3 regions of the Streptosporangium sp. CA-115845 genome follow, and region 3 is predicted to be linked to each of the others. Evidence: predicted binding sites of a transcription regulator. Region 3 holds the regulator's gene; each other region holds the start of a gene.
What was found. The regulator HrcA, encoded in region 3, represses chaperone genes, less so after heat shock. The targets are predictions, from matches to a motif close to TTGGCACTCTCNNNNNGAGAGTGCCAA.

Region 1 (3,275 bases), 1.3 Mb from region 3:
ACTCCCGCCCGGAAACCTTAGCCTCTGGATCAAGGTTTTCCAGGGGCGAGGTTAAAAGACAGGAATTGTCGGCTTGCCGGAATAATCAACCATTTTGGCTGGTCAGCTGGGGCTGCATATGAAAGCAAATGGCCTGTCACCTATTCGGGTGAGAATGACCGTCGCGGATTCACCTCCGGGCAGCCGGAGATCTTTCCTGAGACGGTCGACATCCACCGCGGAGCCACGTTTCTTGATCGTCACATTGCCGGCCCCGCGCTCGCGGAGCGCCGCCCGCAGCCGCTTGAGCGAGAACGGCAGCGTCTCGTGGACCTCGTACCGCGACGCCCACGGCGTCGGCGCCGCGACGTCGCCGGTGATGTAGGCGATCTGCGGGTCGAGCAGGCGCCCGCCGACCGACGCGGCGATCTCGGCGACCAGATGGGCGCGGATCGCCGCGCCGTCAGGCTCGTAGATGTAGCGGCCCGCCGGGCCGGTGCCGGGATCGCCGAGGGTGGGGTCGGGCGTCATCGTGACGCCCGACGGCAGGATCGTGGCCCTGCGCGCCGTCTCGCCCGCCAGCGTGCCGCACCAGATCACGGCCTCCTTGACGTCGCCCCGGTAGGAGACCCATTCGGCCTCCGCCCCGGCGGGGACGAACTCGTACGGGATCCCGGGGGCGACCTTCAGGCAGGCGGCCCCGGCCCTGGCCACCATCTCCAGTACGGCGGGCCAGGCGGGCGAGTAGGCCATCGGGTCGAAGGTCCTGCCCCGCGCCGTACGGCGCGCGGGGTCGGCGAACAGGACGTCGAAGGCGGCCGGGTCCAGGGTGGAGGCGTCGGCGGCGCGGACCGAGACCCGGTCGCCGAAGCCCAGGGCGGCGGCGTTGGCGGCCGCGATCGCGGCGGTGAGCGGATCGGCGTCGACCGCCTCGACGACGCATCCGGCCCTGGCCAGGGCGAGGAGGTCTCCGCCGATACCGCAGCAGACGTCGGCGACCCGGGAACCCGCAGGGACGCGCCGCGCCCGATGGTCGGCCACCTCGCGGCGGGTGGCCTGCTCCAGACCGGGCCGGGTGAAGTACATGAGATCGGCGTCGGCGCCGAACTTCTCCCTCGCGCGCAGCCTGAGTTCGGCCTGGGTGAGCGCCGCCGAGGTCAGGTCCGCGTCGTAGATCTTTCTTAACCTTGTCACCGCCGCCACCGGGTCGTCGCCGATGGCCTCGGCCGCCGCGCCCAGCGCCTCCTGGCCGCGCGGGGTCAGGAGTTCGCGGAATGCGTCGAGATTCACACCACCCGACGCTACCGCCTTCATCGTGGGGCTTCGCGAGGGGCTTCCACCTGGTTTGACGTTCGCCCGAAGCGCAGACGGGCGCTCCGTGTTGACTGTCAAGCCCTCCTTGCATACTGTTCCGTATTGGCACTCTCCCGGTGAGAGTGCCAAATACATGCGACGAGGCAGGTCTGACACCCGCGACGGCAGACCGCTGGTCGCCTCTTCTAGATCATTCAAATCTGAAGGGGAGGTCCGACGTGACGACCGCCACCAAGGTTCCCGTTAAGCCGCTTGGCGACCGCATTGTGGTCCAGCCGCTTGAGGCCGAGCAGACCACCGCTTCCGGTCTGGTCATCCCGGACACCGCCAAGGAGAAGCCGCAGGAGGGCAAGGTCCTCGCGGTGGGTCCGGGCAACTGGGACGACGAGGGTGAGAAGCGGATTCCGCTCGACGTCAAGGAGGGCGACGTGGTCCTCTACAGCAAGTACGGCGGCACCGAGGTGAAGTACAACGGCGAGGAGTACCTCGTGCTCTCCGCCCGTGACGTGCTCGCCATCATCGAGAAGTAGTTCTCGCTTCACAAAGATGACGTATCGAGCCCCGGGTCGCGAGAGCGCCCGGGGCTTTGATGCGCCGACGTACTTACAGAGAGGACTGTCATGCCGAAGATCCTGTCGTTCGAGGAGGACGCACGCCGAGCTCTCGAGCGCGGCGTGAACGCTCTCGCGGACGCGGTCAAGGTGACGCTGGGCCCGCGTGGTCGCAATGTCGTCATCGACAAGAAGTTCGGTGCGCCGACCATCACCAACGACGGTGTCACCATCGCCCGCGAGGTCGAGCTGGAGGCGCCGTACGAGAACCTTGGCGCGCAGCTGGCCAAGGAGGTGGCGACCAAGACCAACGACGTCGCCGGTGACGGCACCACCACCGCGACCGTCCTGGCCCAGGCCATGGTCCGCGAGGGCCTGCGCAACGTGGCCGCCGGAGCCCAGCCGCTCTCCCTCAAGCGCGGCATCGACATCGCGGCCAAGACCGTCAGCGACAGGCTGATCGAGTCGGCACGCCCGGTCGAGGACAAGAAGGAGATCGCGAATGTGGCGACGATCTCCGCGCAGGACGCCAAGATCGGCGAGCTGATCGCCGAGGCGTTCGACAAGGTGGGCAAGGACGGTGTCATCACCGTCGAAGAGTCCAACAGCATGGGCCTGGAGCTCGAGTTCACCGAGGGTCTCCAGTTCGACAAGGGCTACCTGTCGCCCTACATGGTGACCGACCAGGAGCGCATGGAGGCGGTCCTGGAGGACCCCTACATCCTGATCACCCAGAACAAGATCTCCTCTGTCGCCGACTTCCTGCCGCTGCTTGAGAAGATCGCGCAGACGAAGAAGGCCCTGCTGGTCATCGCCGAGGACGTCGAGGGCGAGGCCCTCGCGGTTCTCGTCACGAACAAGATCCGTGGCACCTTCACCTCCGTCGCCGTCAAGGCGCCGGGCTTCGGTGACCGCCGCAAGGCCATGCTGCAGGACATCGCCATCCTCACCGGTGGCCAGGTGGTCAGCGAGGAGATCGGCCTCAAGCTGGAGCACGTCGGCCTGGAGGTGCTGGGCACCGCCCGGCGCGTCGTCATCACCAAGGACTCCACCACCGTCGTCGACGGTGCCGGCGAGGCCTCGGCGATCGCCGACCGGGTCAAGGAGATCAAGCTCGCCATCGAGCAGTCCGACTCCGACTGGGACCGTGAGAAGCTCCAGGAGCGTCTCGCCAAGCTCTCCGGCGGCGTCTGCGTGCTGAAGGTCGGCGCGGCCACCGAGGTGGAGCTGAAGGAGAAGAAGCACCGCCTGGAGGACGCCATCTCGGCGACCCGCGCGGCGATCGAGGAGGGCATCGTCTCCGGCGGTGGCTCCGCGCTCGTGCACGTCTCCAAGGTCCTCGACGACCTGGGCCTGACCGGCGACGAGGCGACCGGTGTCGCCATCGTCCGCAAGGCGCTCGTCGAGCCGGCCCGCTGGATCGCGGAGAAC
Region 2 (3,275 bases), 3.1 Mb from region 3:
TATTGCTTGATAGCACCGAAGCCGGCCGGACGGCATGGATGTGATCGCGGACCCCCGGCCCTGCTCGGTCCCGGCTTTTCGAGGCCCCCTTCCCGCCCGCGACTCCGCACGGGCCGGCCGCCGGATCGAACGCCACAGCTCGTAGCCTCTCCGGCGGCGCCGCCCCCGTCAAAGACGTACGACGACAGACAACGCCTCGGGGAGACACGCAAAAGAGGCGACCCCGAGATCCCGGGGTCGCCTCTTTTACCTGAAAGCGGTTGGACTTAGAAGTCCATGTCGCCGCCGCCGGGCATGGCGGGGGCGGCCGCGGCCTTCTCGGGCTTCTCGGCGATGACGGCCTCGGTGGTGAGGAACAGCGCCGCGATGGACGCCGCGTTCTGCAGGGCGGAACGCGTCACCTTGGCCGGGTCGATGATGCCCGTCTCGAACAGGTTGACGTACTCGCCGGTGGCGGCGTTGAGGCCCTCACCCGCGGGAAGGTTGCGCACCTTCTCCACCACGACGCCACCCTCAAGGCCGGCGTTGACGGCGATCTGCTTCAGCGGCTCCTCAAGGGCCTTCTTGACGATCGCGGCACCGGTGGCCTCGTCGCCGGAGAGCTCCAGCTTGTCGAACGCCTTGGCGCCGGCCTGCAGCAGCGCCACGCCACCGCCGGGGACGATGCCCTCCTCGACGGCCGCCTTCGCGTTGCGAACGGCGTCCTCGATGCGGTGCTTGCGCTCCTTGAGCTCGACCTCGGTCGCCGCGCCGGCCTTGATGACGGCCACGCCGCCGGCCAGCTTGGCGAGACGCTCCTGGAGCTTCTCGCGGTCGTAGTCGGAGTCGGTGTTGTCGATCTCGGCGCGGATCTGGTTGACCCGACCGGCGATCTGCTCGGCGTCGCCGGCACCGTCGACGATGGTGGTCTCGTCCTTGGTGACGATGACCTGACGGGCACGGCCGAGCTGGTCCAGGGTGGTGGACTCCAGCTTGAGGCCGAGGTCCTCGCTGATGACCTGGGCACCGGTCAGGATGCCGATGTCGCCCAGCATGGCCTTGCGGCGGTCACCGAAGCCGGGCGCCTTGACGGCGACCGAGCGGAACAGACCGCGGATCTTGTTGACGACCAGGGTGGCCAGGGCCTCGCCCTCGACGTCCTCGGCGATGATCAGCAGCGGCTTGCCGGCCTGCACGACCTTGTCGAGAACCGGGAGCAGGTCCTTGTTGGCGGACACCTTGGAGTTGACGACCAGGATGTACGGGTCGTCGAGGACGGCCTCCATACGCTCCGGGTCGGTCACGAAGTACATCGAGGTGAGGCCCTTGTCGAAGCGCATGCCCTCGGTGAGCTCAAGCTCAAGGCCGAAGGTGTTGCTCTCCTCGACGGTGATGACGCCTTCCTTGCCGACCTTGTCCATCGCCTCGGCGATCATCTCGCCGATCTGCGGGTCACCCGCGGAGATGGAAGCGGTGGAGGCGATCTGCGCCTTCGTCTCCACGTCCTTGGCCAGCTTGGACAGCTCCTCCGACACGCGCTCGACGGCGGCCTCGATGCCCTTCTTCAGGGACATCGGGTTGGCGCCGGCGGCGACGTTGCGGAGACCCTCGCGTACGAGAGCCTGAGCGAGCACGGTGGCGGTGGTGGTGCCGTCACCCGCGACGTCATCGGTCTTCTTGGCGACCTCCTTGACGAGCTCGGCCCCGATCTTCTCCCACGGGTCCTCGAGCTCGATCTCCTTCGCAATGGAGACACCATCGTTGGTGATGGTGGGGGCGCCCCACTTCTTCTCCAGCACGACATTGCGGCCCTTGGGGCCGAGGGTCACCTTAACGGCGTCCGCGAGCTGGTTCATGCCACGCTCGAGACCGCGCCGGGCGTCCTCGTTAAACGCGATCATCTTGGCTGCCATACGGCTAGACCTCCCAGAGACAGGGTGGCTTGCACCGGACCGAGCCGACGCCCGCGACGGCATGCGGGCCCACGACTCCGTTCGGTGGGCCCCATCGCCTCGATCCAGGGTTGGCACTCTCTATGCGTGAGTGCCAACAATGTGTTTAGCACTCTACCTTGTCGAGTGCAAGCCACGATCCCTTGACCTGCGCCGTGCCCGGCGCGGACATCCGCTCCGTGCCACGTCAGCGCATGCTCCGCGTCATGCGGGTGTGTGTTCCGCGCAAAGCGAAGGCCCGGCTCGCCGATTGGGCAGGCGAGCCGGACCTAGGTGGTGCGGATCCAGCGGACTGCGCTGCCGCGGGGTCCGCCGACCCCTCCCCGCGGGTTCACGGGACGGCCATGTCAGACCGCCCGGACGGACTCCGCCTGGGGACCCTTCTGACCCTGGGTGATCTCGAACTCGACTCGCTGGCCCTGCTCGAGTGCACGGTAGCCATCCATCATGATCGCGGAGTAATGGACGAACACATCCTTACCACCGTCTACCGCGATGAAGCCGTAGCCCTTGTCCGCGTTGAACCATTTGACGGTGCCCTGCGCCACTTGCGACTCCTCTTACTGGACTTAAGGACGACGCCCATTCCTCGCGCGAGGTCCTCAATCTCCGGGGCGGACTTCGCCACATCGATCGCCCTCGACCATACCTGTGGGAACCGGTAGGGCAACAGAGTCAAGCACCAAACCGGCTCTTTACAAGAGCATTTAGTACGAGAACATAGTTTGACTATCACTATTAGTTAGTTAAAGATTACATTATCTTTCCCCACCGCGAATACCGGTTTACGCCACAAAGCAGGACACCCGCACGCGGCCGAAGCCGGGCGGGTGTCATGGAGAAGGTGTCGCGAGCGCTCCGGAAGGTGAGGCGGGCGCGACCGGCGCAGCGCGGGCGGGGCGGGACTCAGCCCCCGGCGACCGCCGGGATGACGGAGATCTGGACGCCGGAGGGCGTGGCCGTGTCGAGGTTGTCGGCGAAGCGGACATCCTCATCTCCGACATAGACGTTGACAAAACGGCGAATCTTACCCGTTTCATCAAGAATTCGGGCGCCGATCCCCGGGAAGTCCGCGTCAAGCTTCTGGAGGACGTCGCGCAGGGTCTCACCCTCTCCGCTCACCTCGGCAGCACCATCGGTGTAAGTCCGGAGAATCGTCGGAATCCGCACAGAAACGCTCATAGTTCAGTACCTTTCATGATTTCTAGGCGATTGCCGCACGGAATGCGTCAAGAGAGGGGCGGATCACAGCGGTGGGGCGCGCCTCGGCGGCCACCGCGTCGAGGGTCTTGAGACCGTCGCCGGTGTTGAGAACCACGGTCTCCGCCTCCGGGTCGAGCCTCC
Region 3 (3,275 bases):
ACCTTGCCGCCGCGACGTGAGCGGGGGCGGTCCGGGTCAGCGGCCATTGAAGGCGTCCCGCAGCCGGGAGAAGAAACTCTGCTGCCCGGGGGCGAACTTGCCGGGCGGACGCTCCTCGCCGCGAAGCTTGGCGAGCTCCCTCAGCAGCTCCTCCTGTGCCGTATCGAGACGGGCGGGGGTCTCCACGTTCACGTGGATCAGCAGATCGCCACGGCCGGTCTCGTTCAGGCGCTGCACACCGCGGCCGTAGAGCGGGATCGTCTGCCCCGACTGCGTACCGGGACGGATGTCCAGCTCCTCGGCTCCGTCGAGCGTCTCCATGGTCAGGATGGTGCCGAGCGCGGCCGCGGTCATCGGGATCTGCACCGTGCAGTGCAGGTCGTCGCCGCGTCGCTCGAAGATCTCGTGGGGACGCTCGACGATCTCCAGGAACAGGTCGCCGGGCGGGCCGCCGCCTGGGCCGATCTCGCCCTCTCCGGCGAGCTGGATGTGGGTGCCGTCCTCCACCCCGGCCGGGATGCGGACCTTGATGGTCCGCCGGGTACGGACCCGGCCGTCGCCGGAGCACTCCTGGCAGGGGTTGCGGATGATCGACCCGAAGCCGCCGCACTGGGGACAGGGCCGTGAGGTCATGACCTGGCCGAGGAAGGAGCGGGTGACCTGGGAGACCTCGCCCCGGCCGTGACACATGTCACAGGTGTCGGGGTGGGTGCCTGCGGCGGCGCCCGAACCCGTGCAGACCTCGCAGACCACCGCGGTGTCGACGACCAGCTCGCGGGTCGTGCCGAAGCCCGACTCGCGCAGGTCGAGCTCGACCCGGATGGTGGCGTTGCGTCCGCGACGGGCACGCGAGCGGGGGCCGCGACCGCCGCCGCCACCGGCCGCGCCGAAGAAGGCGTCCATGATGTCGCTGAACGGGAAACCGGCACCGAAGCCCCCGGCCCCCGCACCGCCCGAGGCGAACGGGTCGGCCCCCATGTCGTACATCTGCCGCTTGCTGGAGTCGGACAGGACCTCGTAGGCCTGTGTGATCTCCTTGAAGCGCTCCTGAGTCTCGGGGTCGGGGTTGACGTCAGGATGCAGTTCGCGCGCCAGACGTCGGTACGCCTTCTTGATCTCTTCCGCACTGGCGTCACGGCGCACCCCGAGGGTGCCGTAGTAGTCGCTCTTAGCCACTTTTCGTTGACCTCTTATGATGCAGCCAGGATCTGGCTGACGTAGCGTGCCACCGCGCGCACCGCGCCCATCGTGACCGGATAGTCCATCCGCGTTGGGCCCAGCACACCTAGCCGGGCCAGTTGCTTGTCCCCGGAACCGTATCCGGCGGCGACGATCGACGTGCCCTGGAGTCCGGTGTAGGGGTTCTCCGAGCCGATCCGCACAGTCAGCGCCGACAGGTCGGAGGTCTCACCGAGCAGTCGCATGAGCACGACCTGCTCTTCCAGCGCCTCCAGCACATCGCGGAGCCCGACCGTGAAGTCGGCTCCCGCGAGGTTGGCGGCCCCGGCAAAAACAATCTTTTCATCGTGCCTGTCCACCAGGGACTCCAGCAGCACAGACAGGATCGTGGCCGCGAGCGGCCGGTCCTCGGCGGGCAACCGCTCCGGCAGGTCGGCGACCTTGTCCGGGACGCCGGTGAGCCCGCACCCGTCGAGGGAGGTGTTGAGCATCGCTCGCAGATGGGCCACCCGCTGCTCGTCCACGACGTCGGGCAGCTCGATCACGCGCTGCTCCACCCGGCCGGTGTTGGTGATGAGCACGAACATCAGCCGGCGCTCGCTCAGCGGCACCAGCTCGACGTGCCGGACCGTCGAGTTGGTCAGCGTCGGATACTGCACCACGGCGACCTGCCGGGTGAGCTGGGCAAGCAGCCGCACCGTCCGCATGACGACGTCGTCGATGTCCACCGCACCCGCGAGAAAGCTCTCGATGGCCTTGCGTTCCGCGCTCGACAGGGGTTTCACCTGCGAGAGCCGGTCAACGAAGAGCCGATAGCCCTTGTCCGTGGGCACCCGGCCGGCGCTGGTGTGGGGCTGGGCGATGTAGCCCTGCTCCTCCAGCACCGCCATGTCGTTACGGATCGTCGCCGGGGACACCCCCAGACCGTGCCGATCCGCGAGAGCCTTGGAACCCACCGGCTCATTGGTGGACACGTAGTCCTCGACGATGGCGCGAAGCACGGCGAGCTTCCGGTCGTCGACCAACGTGGTCACCTCCCTGCCTGCGTTCAAATGGGAAACACGAGGTCTGGCACTCTGTGTTCCCGAGTGCCAAGTGTACGGCCCCTGTGCGGAAGGCGCGATAAGCAAGAGGTGCGGATGATGACGCCAAGCCATTGGCAAGTCAACTGCTATCGCGCTTCAACCGGCTCCCGTCACAATTCGTACATGTCCAACGATTTTGGTTCTTTTCCGGGCGACGCCTCCCGCAGCCCCGGTTACGGCTCCCCCCAGCAGCCGTATGGCCAGCAGCCCCACCAGAACGACCCCTCCTACGGTTACGCACCTCCCGGCTACGGCGCCCCGCAGAGCCCGCCCCCCACAGGGAAGATCAAGCCCGGTATCGGATGGATCGTCGGGGTATGGCTGCTCGCCCTGGTCAGCATCATCGTCGGCATCGGCGGCTTCGCCGGTGGCGTGCTGGGCGCGGTCACCAGCGCGGCACCGACGAAGACGTTCGCCCCCGGCGAAAACACGACGGTCACGCTCGACCCGGCCGACAAACCCGCCATCTATGTCTCCACCAGTGGACCCACCAATTTCGAGTGCACGCTGACCGGCGGCACCGGCACGCCCAGCCTGCAGAAGCCGCTCGTCCAGCAGACCGTGGCGGGCTCCGACGGCGTCGTCTGGGAGATGGGCCTGCAGATCGGCGTGGAGCAGGCAGGCGACTACCAGGTCACCTGTACCGCCGACCCCGTGGAGGGCACCACGTTCGGCGTGGGCCGGGAACTCTCCGCCGGATCACTGGTCGGCGGGGTGATCGCCCTGTTCGCGGTGCCCGGCATCGGGATCCTGCTGGCCATCATCGTGACGATCGTCGTATTGGTGAAGCGGGGCAACGTCCGCAAGCGCAGGGCCGCCGCGTCGGCGGGGCAGTGGGGAGCGCCGGGACCCTACGGCAGGTGACCCTGGCGTTTGCTAGCGTCCCACGTGATCCCTTGCGAGAGACGGTGGGCGGTCGGTGATGTACGAGCGTGACGTTCTGGCAGGAGACTGGCGGCGCCCCCGCAGAGGGGGGATTCCCCAGGTTCCCGCCGAACTCGATCTGGTCGT

Region 1: groES (co-chaperone GroES) is a predicted target of HrcA. The motif match lies at 1,396-1,422, and genes of this name have one in related genera.
Region 2: groL (chaperonin GroEL) is a predicted target of HrcA. The motif match lies at 2,003-2,029, and genes of this name have one in related genera.

What each region holds. Positions count from the first base shown of each region.
Region 1 covers NZ_CP191988.1:1,115,300-1,118,574, forward strand. Annotated here, with positions in the region: gene ACQP0P_RS07465 (class I SAM-dependent methyltransferase) at 103-1,269, opposite strand; gene groES (co-chaperone GroES) at 1,512-1,823, shown strand; gene groL (chaperonin GroEL) at 1,914-3,275, shown strand, end outside.
Region 2 covers NZ_CP191988.1:9,452,851-9,456,125, forward strand. Annotated here, with positions in the region: gene groL (chaperonin GroEL) at 267-1,892, opposite strand; gene ACQP0P_RS44860 (cold-shock protein) at 2,279-2,479, opposite strand; gene ACQP0P_RS44865 (MoaD/ThiS family protein) at 2,838-3,113, opposite strand; gene thrC (threonine synthase) at 3,136-3,275, opposite strand, start outside.
Region 3 covers NZ_CP191988.1:2,440,574-2,443,848, reverse strand. Annotated here, with positions in the region: gene dnaJ (molecular chaperone DnaJ) at 37-1,176, opposite strand; gene hrcA (heat-inducible transcriptional repressor HrcA) at 1,191-2,204, opposite strand; gene ACQP0P_RS13315 (hypothetical protein) at 2,388-3,128, shown strand; gene ACQP0P_RS13310 (DUF3097 domain-containing protein) at 3,187-3,275, shown strand, end outside.